3 regions of the Dietzia sp. JS16-p6b genome follow, and region 2 is predicted to be linked to each of the others. Evidence: riboswitches for the same ligand, from Rfam matches in the RefSeq annotation. Region 2 holds a riboswitch; each other region holds the start of a gene.
What was found. A riboswitch is a leader RNA that binds a small molecule or an ion and turns the genes downstream of it on or off. The one in region 2 is predicted to bind thiamine pyrophosphate.
Positions count from the first base shown of each region.

Region 1 (3,265 bases), 510 kb from region 2:
GGCAGGCCCGGGTGGTCGCGCTGATCAAACCCACCGAGACCGAGCTGTACCAGTGGTACTTCCAGCGCTACATCAGCCACCTGCCCACCCGCGGCGAGCTGGTCATGTTCGATCGCTCCTGGTACAACCGGGCCGGTGTCGAGCGGGTGATGGGGTTCTGCACGGACGCCCAGTACTCCACGTTCATGGAGCAGGCGCCCATGTTCGAGAAGATGTTGGTGGACTCGGGCATCGGCCTGACGAAGTTCTGGTTCTCCGTCACCAAGGAGGAGCAGAAGACCCGGTTCGCGATCCGGCAGCTCGACCCGGTCCGTCGGTGGAAGCTCTCCCCGATGGACCTGGAATCACTCGACAAGTGGGACCTGTACACCGCCGCCAAGGAGGAGATGTTCCGGCGCACCGACACCGACTGGGCCCCCTGGATCACCATCAAGTCCAACGACAAGAAGCGGGCGCGCATCAACGCCATGCGCTACTTCCTCCACCAGTTCGACTATCCGGAGAAGGACCCCCAGGTGGTGTTCGACCCTGACCCGAAGATCGTCCGCCGCGCCAGGGACGCCGTCGGGGACTGACTGAGCCCGCGAAGGACGCACCCGCGCACACGACCCGTCGGGAATGTCCGGGCGCCGGCGCGCATTGCACCGGGTATGAGTCACACCAATGATCCGGCCGTTGTCAGACGTCTGCTCTCGGACCGCGGGCGCTGGGCGGTCGTGGGCCTGTCGGCGAACACCGGACGGACCGCGCACAGGATCGCCGCCTATGTCCGCAACCTGGGTCACGAGATAGTGCCGGTTCATCCCAGGGCTGAGACGGTCCACGGTCAGCAGGGATACCCGGATCTCGCGTCGGTACCCGGCGAGATCGATGTGGTCGACGTCTTTGTCAACTCGGCGCTCGCGGGCGACGTCGTGGACCAGGCGATCGCCCGGGGCGCGAAGGCGGTCTGGCTCCAGCTGGGTGTGATAGACGAGGCCGCGGCCCAGCGCGCTGCCGATGCGGGGCTGGACGTGGTGATGGACGCCTGCCCGGCCATCGAGGCGCCGCTTCTGGGCCTCGCCTGAGCGAGAGCACCCGCCGTGGCGGGAACGGCCCGCCCGCAGGTCAGAACCCGCTGGCGCTCAGCCCGATCATGGCGAAGATGAAGGCGAAGTAGAGCACGATGAGCAGGGCGAAGAGGCCGAGCGAGATGAGGCCGAGCTTCTTGGCTGACGCGCTCGCCGCTTCGGCCTCCGCGTGGTGACCGGCCGCCCACAGCGGGTAGACGTCCGAGGCCCGGGTCATCGCGACGAATGCGAGCGGCCAGAAGAACAGGATCGAGGCCACCGCCCAACCGATGTTCGACGGGGGGCCCGGCCGTGCGGCTCCGGGGGACCCGGTGAACCCCCCGGGGGTCTGGGCCCCGTAACCCGGGTGCTGGCCATACGACGACGCGCCCTGCCCGTATGTCGGGCCCTGGCCGTAGCTCTGGTCCTGCCAGTAACCGGACTCCTGCCCGGGGGTCTGGCCGGCCCCGTACGGGGAGTCGGAGGAGGAACCGGGGTAGCTCGGATTCGTCATGCCCGAATCGTATCCCCGAACGTGGGCTCCCTGAAACACCCTTCCCGGGTCAGCGGGGGGCCACGAGGAGCTGGTACTCGGGGAAGCGGACGAGGAACCGGCGGACGTAGCTGCACACCGGGCGGATCTTGTGCCCGTCCAGACGCATCCGGGTGAGGACCAGACTGACCAGCAGTCGAGCGATGCCCTGCTGTCCGAAATGCTCCTCGATGACGGTGTGGAGAAGGATGTAGACGTCGCCGTCCTTCTCGTACCCCACCAGACCCATGAAGGTCTCGCCGTCCCACAGTTCGAACCGGTCTCTATCGGTGTTGTGGACCAGCACCAGTGACTCCACTCGGGACATGGGACTCCTTCGGCAGGGTGTGTTCCACACCCGATGCTACTCGCCGGGGTACGCTCGCCCGGCACAATTTCATACTCGTCCCCACGGGAGTCCGCTTCGGAGCGCGGGCTGAGAGGACGGCCGGCCGGGCCGTCGACCGTAGAACCTGTCCGGGTCATGCCGGCGTAGGGAGCAGTGAGCATCATGGGCACACACACGTCCACCCCCAGCGCAGAGTCCACCTCGATCGAGTCCGTGACCTGCGGCCCGATCCACTCCAGCAGCAAGTCGTACCTCGAGATCCCGGCGGAGGGCGGCACGCTGCGCGTGCCCGTCCGCCGGATCGCCCTGACCAACGGCACGTCGTTCGACGTCTACGACACCTCCGGCCCGTACACCGGGTACGCCGACGCCGGGCAGTGCCACGACCTCGGCTCCGGCCTACCACCCACCCGCGACGAGTGGACGCACCCGGAGGCCGTGCCCGCCTCGTCGGAGGACTCCACGCCGGTACGAACCCAGCTGGCCTGGGCCCGCGCGGGTCACATCACCCCGGAGATGCGCTTCATCGCCGCGCGCGAGGGAATCGACGTGGAGCTCGTGCGATCCGAGGTGGCCGCCGGCCGCGCCGTCATCCCGGCCAATCACCGCCACCCGGAGAGCGAACCGATGATCATCGGCAAGCGCTTTGTCACCAAGATCAACGCCAACATCGGCAACTCCGCGGTCACCAGTTCGATCGCGGAGGAGGTCGAGAAGATGGTGTGGGCATCCCGGTGGGGCGCGGACACCATCATGGACCTGTCCACCGGGCGGGACATCCACGAGACCCGCGAGTGGATCCTGCGCAACTCGCCCGTCCCCGTGGGCACCGTGCCGATCTACCAGGCACTGGAGAAAGTGGGCGGCGACCCGACGGCGCTGACCTGGGAGCTCTATCGGGACACCGTCATCGAGCAGTGCGAACAGGGAGTGGACTACATGACCGTCCACGCCGGGGTGCTCCTGCGGTACGTCCCGCTCGCCGCCACGCGCGTCACCGGGATCGTGTCGCGCGGGGGATCGATCATGGCCGCGTGGTGCCTGGCACACCACCGCGAGTCCTTCCTCTACACCCACTTCAGTGAGCTGTGCGAGATCCTCGCGACGTACGACGTGACGTTCTCCCTCGGGGACGGCCTGAGGCCCGGGTCGATCGCCGACGCCAACGACGAGGCGCAGTTCGCCGAGCTCCGAACGCTGGGTGAACTCACCCGGATCGCCAAGCGCCACGGCGTCCAGGTGATGATCGAGGGCCCGGGACACGTGCCGATGCACATGATCGTGGAGAACGTGCGCCTGGAGGAGGAGTGGTGCGAGGAGGCGCCCTTCTACACA
Region 1 is NZ_CP024869.1:3,039,128-3,042,392, forward strand. Features, by position in the region: gene ppk2 (polyphosphate kinase 2) at 1-575, shown strand, start outside; gene CT688_RS14020 (CoA-binding protein) at 651-1,067, shown strand; gene CT688_RS14025 (CD225/dispanin family protein) at 1,108-1,563, opposite strand; gene CT688_RS14030 (GNAT family N-acetyltransferase) at 1,613-1,909, opposite strand; TPP riboswitch at 1,983-2,099, shown strand; gene thiC (phosphomethylpyrimidine synthase ThiC) at 2,093-3,265, shown strand, end outside.
Region 1: linked by a shared signal. The riboswitch ahead of thiC (phosphomethylpyrimidine synthase ThiC) and the one ahead of CT688_RS16435 (LLM class flavin-dependent oxidoreductase) in region 2 are both predicted to bind thiamine pyrophosphate.

Region 2 (3,265 bases):
CTTCGGCGACAGGAGCGGTCTGCTCGCCGAGCTGTACCGGGAGTTCGAGGCCCGCCAGCACGAGGTACTCGACGCCGCGCTCGAGAGCGCAGGGACCGAGCTCGATGACGTGGCGGAGGTCGTGGCAGCGGCGTACATCGACTGCTGCGTGGCCGAGGGCCGGGAGTTGGCCGACGTCGTCTCCGCACTCGCCGGGTCGCCGACGTTGGACGAGGTCCGCCAGGAGGCCGAGGAGCAGTTCCTCGCCAAGTACCGCCGGGCGCTGACCCCGTTCGCCGGAGAGATAGAGGCCGCGGATCTGGTCGCGATCCTCGGCGCCGGCGATTCCCTCGCCCGGGCCGCGACCACCGGCTCGATCACCACGACCCACGCCCACGAGGTGCTCACCAGAGTCATCGTGTCCGTCACGTCCCGAGACTGAATCGAAAGGCAGCTCATGACCATCACGCACCCGCCCGAACCCCGCACGGCCCTCTGGGTGTACGCCCACCCTCGACCGGGCTCTCTCAACGAGCACCTCTTCCGGACCGGCACCGAGTCGCTGTCCGCGCGGTACACCGTGGAGACCTCGGACCTGTACGAGCAGGGCTTCGACCCCGTGTTGTCCGATCGCGACCTCGGCGAGCCGGAGGGCCGATCGAGATCGATCGTCGAGCTGTCCGCTGACGCCTACGCCGCGGGCCGCCTTCCCGACGACGTCCGGGCCGAGCAGGCCAAGATCGCGGCGGCCGAGCTCGTCGTCTTCCAGTTCCCGCTGTGGTGGTACGGGCCGCCGGCCATCCTGAAGGGATGGTTCGACCGGGTGATGACGACCGGTTTCGCCCACGGCGACCTCGACCCCGAGCTCGGCGTACCCCGTCGCTACGGAGACGGCGGGCTGGCCGGTCGCAAGGCCCTCATCGTGGTGACCGCCGGGGAGGACGAGCGCTCGATAGGGCGTCGTGGCGTGAGCGGCGATATCGAGTCCCTGCTCTTCCCCGTGACCCACGGGGTCCTCTGGTACACCGGGATCGAGGTACTGGACCTGCACGTCGTCTACGACGCCGACGGGCTGTCCGGTGCGGACGTGGAGGCGCAGGCCCATCGGCTGCGCACCCGGCTGGACGGTATCGACACCGAGCCCGTCGCGGCTTTCCGTCGCCTCCGGGACGGGGATTACCGCGGTACCCGCGCCCTACGGGAGGACCTTCTGCCCGGCCGCACCGACCTCGGCATCCACCTCGCGCACAGCGGCGCGAGTAGGCTGAGCCGTGACACGGGGTGCCCGCCACGGGCTGAGATCACACCCGAGCGAACCTGATCGAGTTCATACTCGCGTAGGGATGTCGTCGATGCGTCCACCGGCCGCTCGGACTCGTGAGGTGGTCCCCCTCCACGACCAGCGCCGGGAGAACGATGACCACGCCACACCACGCCCCTCACGATGCGCCACGGCACCCACGGAGGATCCGCTTCAACGCCTTCGCCATCAACGGGGTGGGCCACCAGCTCCCGGGGCTCTGGCGGCATCCCGCGGACCGCTCCCGGGACTATCGCGACCTCACGCACTGGACCCGTCTGGCCCGGCTCCTGGAGGAGGGGCTGTTCGACGGCATCTTCCTCGCGGACGCACTCGGGCCCTACGACGTCTACGGCGGTAGCGCCGATGCGGCCCTGCGGACTGCGGCCAAGATCCCGATGAACGACCCGATGATGCTGGTGAGCGCGATGGCGGCCGTCACGGAGCATCTCGGCTTCGGCATCACCGCGAGCACGTCGGCCGAGCACCCGTACACCTTCGCCCGGCGGATGTCGACGCTCGATCACCTCACCCGGGGCCGGGTGGGGTGGAACGTGGTCACGGGGTATCTCACCAGCGCGGCGCGGAATCTGGGCCAGGACGACCAGCTCTCCCACGATGAGCGCTACGACCGGGCGGACGAGTACCTGGAGGTCCTCTACAAATTGTGGGAGGGATCCTGGGAGGACGACGCGGTGGTGCTCGACGCGGAGCGGGACACCTTCGTCGACCCGGCGAAGGTGCACCCGATCGACCACCACGGGACGTACTTCACGGTTCCGGGGATTCATCTGTCGGAGCCCTCTGCACAGCGGACCCCGGTCATCTATCAGGCCGGCGCCTCCGAGCGGGGAGTCCGCTTCGCCACCGAGAACGCGGAGGCGATCTTCGTCGCGTCCCCGACTCTCGCGCAGACCCGTGAGCAGGTCGGTCGGATCCGCGAGGGACTGGAGGCGGCGGGGCGAGGGCGGGACGCCGCACGCGTCTATGCGCTGCTCACGATCGTCGTCGACCAGACCGACGCGGCGGCCGCCGCGAAGTATCGCGACGTCTTCTCCTACGCCTCCGAGACGGGGAATCTGGTACTCAACTCGGGCTGGTCGGGAATCGACCTCTCCCGGGAGGATCTAGACGCACCGCTGGACCCGGTCGCCACCGATGCCATCCAGACCACGGTGTCGAGCCTCTCGGGCGCCGCGGACCCCGACGGCCGGTGGACGTTGCGCGACAGCGCCCGGTTCAACGCGACGGGCGGCCCCGTGGTGGTGGGGTCGGGGGACACCGTGGCCGACGCCCTGGAGCACTTCATGGCGGAGACGGATGTCGACGGCTTCAACCTGGCCTATGCGCTCAACCCCGGGACCTGGGAGGACGTCGTCGAGTTCCTCATCCCTGTGCTCCAGCACCGCGGACTGTATCCGCGAGCAGCGGAACCCGGCACCCTCCGCGCCCGGATGTTCGGTGACGGCGACCGGCTGCCGGAGTCACACCGTGGGGCGGCTTTTCGTCGAGGGTGAGGTGCGAGAAGCACGCGCCCGGTGAGGACCCGAGCTGGCAGACTGGCCCGCGTGGGCGGCGGGCGAGGTGAGGGTGGATCGATCCGATCCGTCTCAGGGGCAACCCCTGGGTGCACATCACAGCGAGACACTGCGTCCGGCGCCGTGCGGCACGCTCCGCGTGCGCGACGGCACCGCAGAGACGAACGTCGGGTCACCTCGCCCGTCGGCCACCATCTCGACGGCCACCGTGTTGTCGACCACGATCCGCCCAGCCACCGTCTCGAGGGTCGATGACCTCGCCCGTCCTGACCGTGGAGGAGGTCGGTGAGGCCGCGGCCCGGTTCTCCCGCACCTACACCGGATGGACCTGGCCCGAACTCCGGCGCGCACTCGACTCCGTCCTCCCGGAGGCGATCACCCGGGACGCCCTGCCGATCCTGCTCGCATGGTATCCAGACGAACCCCGCCACCCGGCCGCTGCGCTTCG
Region 2 is NZ_CP024869.1:3,550,911-3,554,175, forward strand. Features, by position in the region: gene CT688_RS16425 (TetR/AcrR family transcriptional regulator) at 1-421, shown strand, start outside; partial or broken gene CT688_RS16430 (NAD(P)H-dependent oxidoreductase) at 437-1,084, shown strand; TPP riboswitch at 1,247-1,340, shown strand; gene CT688_RS16435 (LLM class flavin-dependent oxidoreductase) at 1,396-2,796, shown strand; gene CT688_RS17400 (hypothetical protein) at 2,914-3,054, opposite strand; gene CT688_RS16440 (reverse transcriptase family protein) at 3,069-3,265, shown strand, end outside.

Region 3 (3,265 bases), 1.3 Mb from region 2:
GATGATCGCGATGGTCGCCACCACCGAGTAGCGGCGCAGGGCCAGGGCCACGCGGGAGCCGCCCCGCATGGTGTGGGCCAGCACGGCGACCAGCCCGCCCACGTAGAACGCGGCGGCGAACAGGTGGATGATCAGCGAGTTGGTGGCGATGTCGTGCGCGGTGCTCCCTGAGGCGTGCCCCGTGGCCGCCACCGGCAGGAGCGAGAGCACCGACACGCCCAACCAGATCACCGACCAGCGCCAGCTCACGGTGAGCCGCTGACCGATCCCGGCCACCAGCGCGATCACCGCCGCCCACCGCCAGGACGAGGCCACGTCGATCTGGTTGATCGCCACGATCCACTGGTCCGGAGGCAGCGCCGCCCAGAACGTGCGGCCGGAGACGTCCGACAGGGTCAGCGGGATGAGCAGAGCCGCGGCCACCGCCCACGAGATGTTGGCCCACGAGGAGATCCGCTGCGATCGGTACCCGTCCACGTCGAGGGTCTTGTCCTTCTGGGGCGGGGTGAAGAACGCCGCGAACAGGGCCGTCCCCACCGCCACCGCGGCGAGCAGCTCGCCCACCGCTCGGACCGCCGGGAGCCCGGCCGTGGTGAGGACGCCCGGGTCCGGCACGCCCACCAGCGCGAGCGCCACCTCCGTGGACATGCCCGACAGCGGGATCACCACCGCGGCGGCCACCACCGCGAGCAGGATCACGACGGGCACCACGCTGCGGGTCGTGAGCGTTCCGGCGCGGGCGGGTGTCGACTTGGACGACGTCATGGCCACCATCGTATTAACCCGATCGCCACGGGCCGATTCGCGGCTGCGGCGCACACCCCCGGATCGGCTATCATCCTTCCGGCGACGCCGGACGCGGGCGTCGCAGGCCTCCGTAGCTCAGTGGATAGAGCATCCGGTTTCTACCCGGCTGGTCAGGGGTTCGAATCCTCTCGGGGGCGCACACTTCGGCGCAGGTCGGCGGCGCTGACCGGCGTGGCACCGGTCCGACGCCCGCCGCCTGCCGCCTCCCGCAGCACACCGCCGGCCGCAGCACACCGCTGGCCAACGCCCGCCCTCGGCATCAGGCCCCCTCGTCGCGCGGTCGATTCTGTTCACGTTTCCCCAGGTGGGGATCCGCCGGAGCCGCGCATATGTGACCACTCGCCGGGCAGCGCAGGGTGGTAGGTTCGCACTTCGAGCTGATCCACAGGATCGGCGTCGATGACACGGGGTGCCCCTACCGAACGGGGCTGAGATCACACCCGCTGAACCTGAACTCGTTCACACGAGCGGAGGGATGTCACATGCGCTGGTGCACGCGGCCACCCCTGTGCACGCCGCGGTCCTGGTGCACGCCGTGCTGAGTCGCCCCGCAGTTCCGGCCGTGGCGCTGGACGGTCTGGGCCACACCTACCCGGGAGCACGCCGGCCCGTTCTCGCGGATCTCAGCCTGTCCGTCCCGGTGGGCCAGCACATCGCGGTCGTCGGGCGCAGTGGCTGCGGCAAGTCCACGCTGCTTTCGCTGATCGCCGGCCTGACCGAACCGACGACCGGGACCGTCTCCGTGTTGGACGAACGCCGGCCCGGCCGGCGCCTGGAGCACTGCGCGTTGATGCCGCAGGGCGACAGCCTGCTGCCGTGGATGACCCTGCTCGACAACGTCGCGATCAGTCTCCGCAATCAGCGGGAGCGCCGGCGCGTGGCCCGCGCCGAAGCCCAGCACCTGCTGGACCGCCTGGGCCTGGGCGCCTGGTCGGGGGCCCGTCCGTCGGCTCTGAGTGCGGGCATGCGCCAGCGCGCGGCACTCGCGCGCGCACTGCTCGCTCGCAAACCCCTGCTGCTGGCGGACGAGCCGCTCGGTGCGCTCGACGCGATCACCCGAGCCGACGTCCAGCAATGGCTGCGCGAGACCCTCGCCGGGACGCCGGCCACCCTCGTCATGGTCACCCATGACGTCGATGAAGCCCTGCTCCTCGCCGAACGTGTGGTCCTGCTGGCACGGCACGAGGCCGACGCCCCGGCGCGCGTGGTGTCCACCTGGCCGGGGTGGTTCGGCGACGACCGCCCCCGCGAGGCCCTGCTCGGCGACAAGGGATTCGCGGCGACCCGCCAGGACATCCTCCGCGCGCTGGCACGGGAATCCCATCTGGCCGACGGCGGAGCCGCCCCATGACCGTCCGAGTCCTCCGATCCGCCGCTCCCGCCTGCGTGACGATCCTGCTGGTCCTCGCCGCGTGGATCACGATCACCGCGCTCGAACTCGTTCCGGCCTACGTCATCCCCGCGCCCGGCGCCGTGCTCGACTCGCTCGTGACCACCTGGCCCGACCGGCTCGGTTCCGCCACGCTGCTGACCGCCTCCGAGACCCTCCTGGGTGTGGTGCTAGGAGTGGTCGTCGCGGTGATCGTCGTGATCATCAGCGCGTTCGTGCCCACCATCGGTCAGGCCATGACCCCACTGCTGGTCGCCTCCCAGGCCATCCCGGTGATCGTGATAGGTCCGCTGCTGACGATCTCCCTCGGGTACGGGATGGCGCCGAAGGTCATCGTCGTCGCCCTGTTGTGTTTCTTCCCCGTCGCCCTCAACCTCCTCTCCGGCGTGCGGGCCGTCGACGCCCGGGTGATCGACACGCTGCGGAGCCTGCACGCCACCCGGTGGTCGCTCTTCTGGCGGGTTCGTCTGCCGTCCGCCGCGCCCCGCGGGTTCGCCGGATTGCGCGTCTCGGTCACGTTCGCGCCGGTGGCCGCGGTGTTCGCCGAGTACACCGGGTCGACCAACGGCCTGGGGTACCTCATGCTGCAGGCCATCCCGCGTCTCCAGACGGACTTCGTCTTCGCCCAGGTGGTCGTGCTGACGATCATGTCCAGCGTCCTGCTGGCCACCGTGACCATCCTCGAACGACTCATCTGCCCGTGGAACACCCCCACCGGGGAAAGGACCCCATCATGACGCACACATCCACCAGCGCGGCCCCACGCCGGACCGTCACCCGACCGGGCGTCACCCGAACGGGCGTCACCCGACCCGGCGTCCGCATGCTCGCGATCGCCGCCGCTGCGGCGCTGGCCCTGACCGGATGCCAGGCGGCTTCGGACGATGCGGACACGACCGAGACCGGAGCCGCACCGGTGAGTGTCCTGCTGGACTGGAGCCCCAATCCCGATCACGTGGCGCTGTACACCGCGCAGCACACCGGCGCGTACGGCGACGCCGGCGTCGACGTGACGTTCATGACGCCCGCCAACACGGCCGACGCCGCGCGGGAGGTGTCCCTGGGGCG
Region 3 is NZ_CP024869.1:1,175,077-1,178,341, reverse strand. Features, by position in the region: gene CT688_RS05325 (cytochrome c oxidase assembly protein) at 1-765, opposite strand, end outside; tRNA gene CT688_RS05320 (tRNA-Arg) at 872-944, shown strand; TPP riboswitch at 1,203-1,300, shown strand; gene CT688_RS05315 (ABC transporter ATP-binding protein) at 1,283-2,158, shown strand; gene CT688_RS05310 (ABC transporter permease) at 2,155-2,934, shown strand; gene CT688_RS05305 (ABC transporter substrate-binding protein) at 2,931-3,265, shown strand, end outside.
Region 3: linked by a shared signal. The riboswitch ahead of CT688_RS05315 (ABC transporter ATP-binding protein) and the one ahead of CT688_RS16435 (LLM class flavin-dependent oxidoreductase) in region 2 are both predicted to bind thiamine pyrophosphate.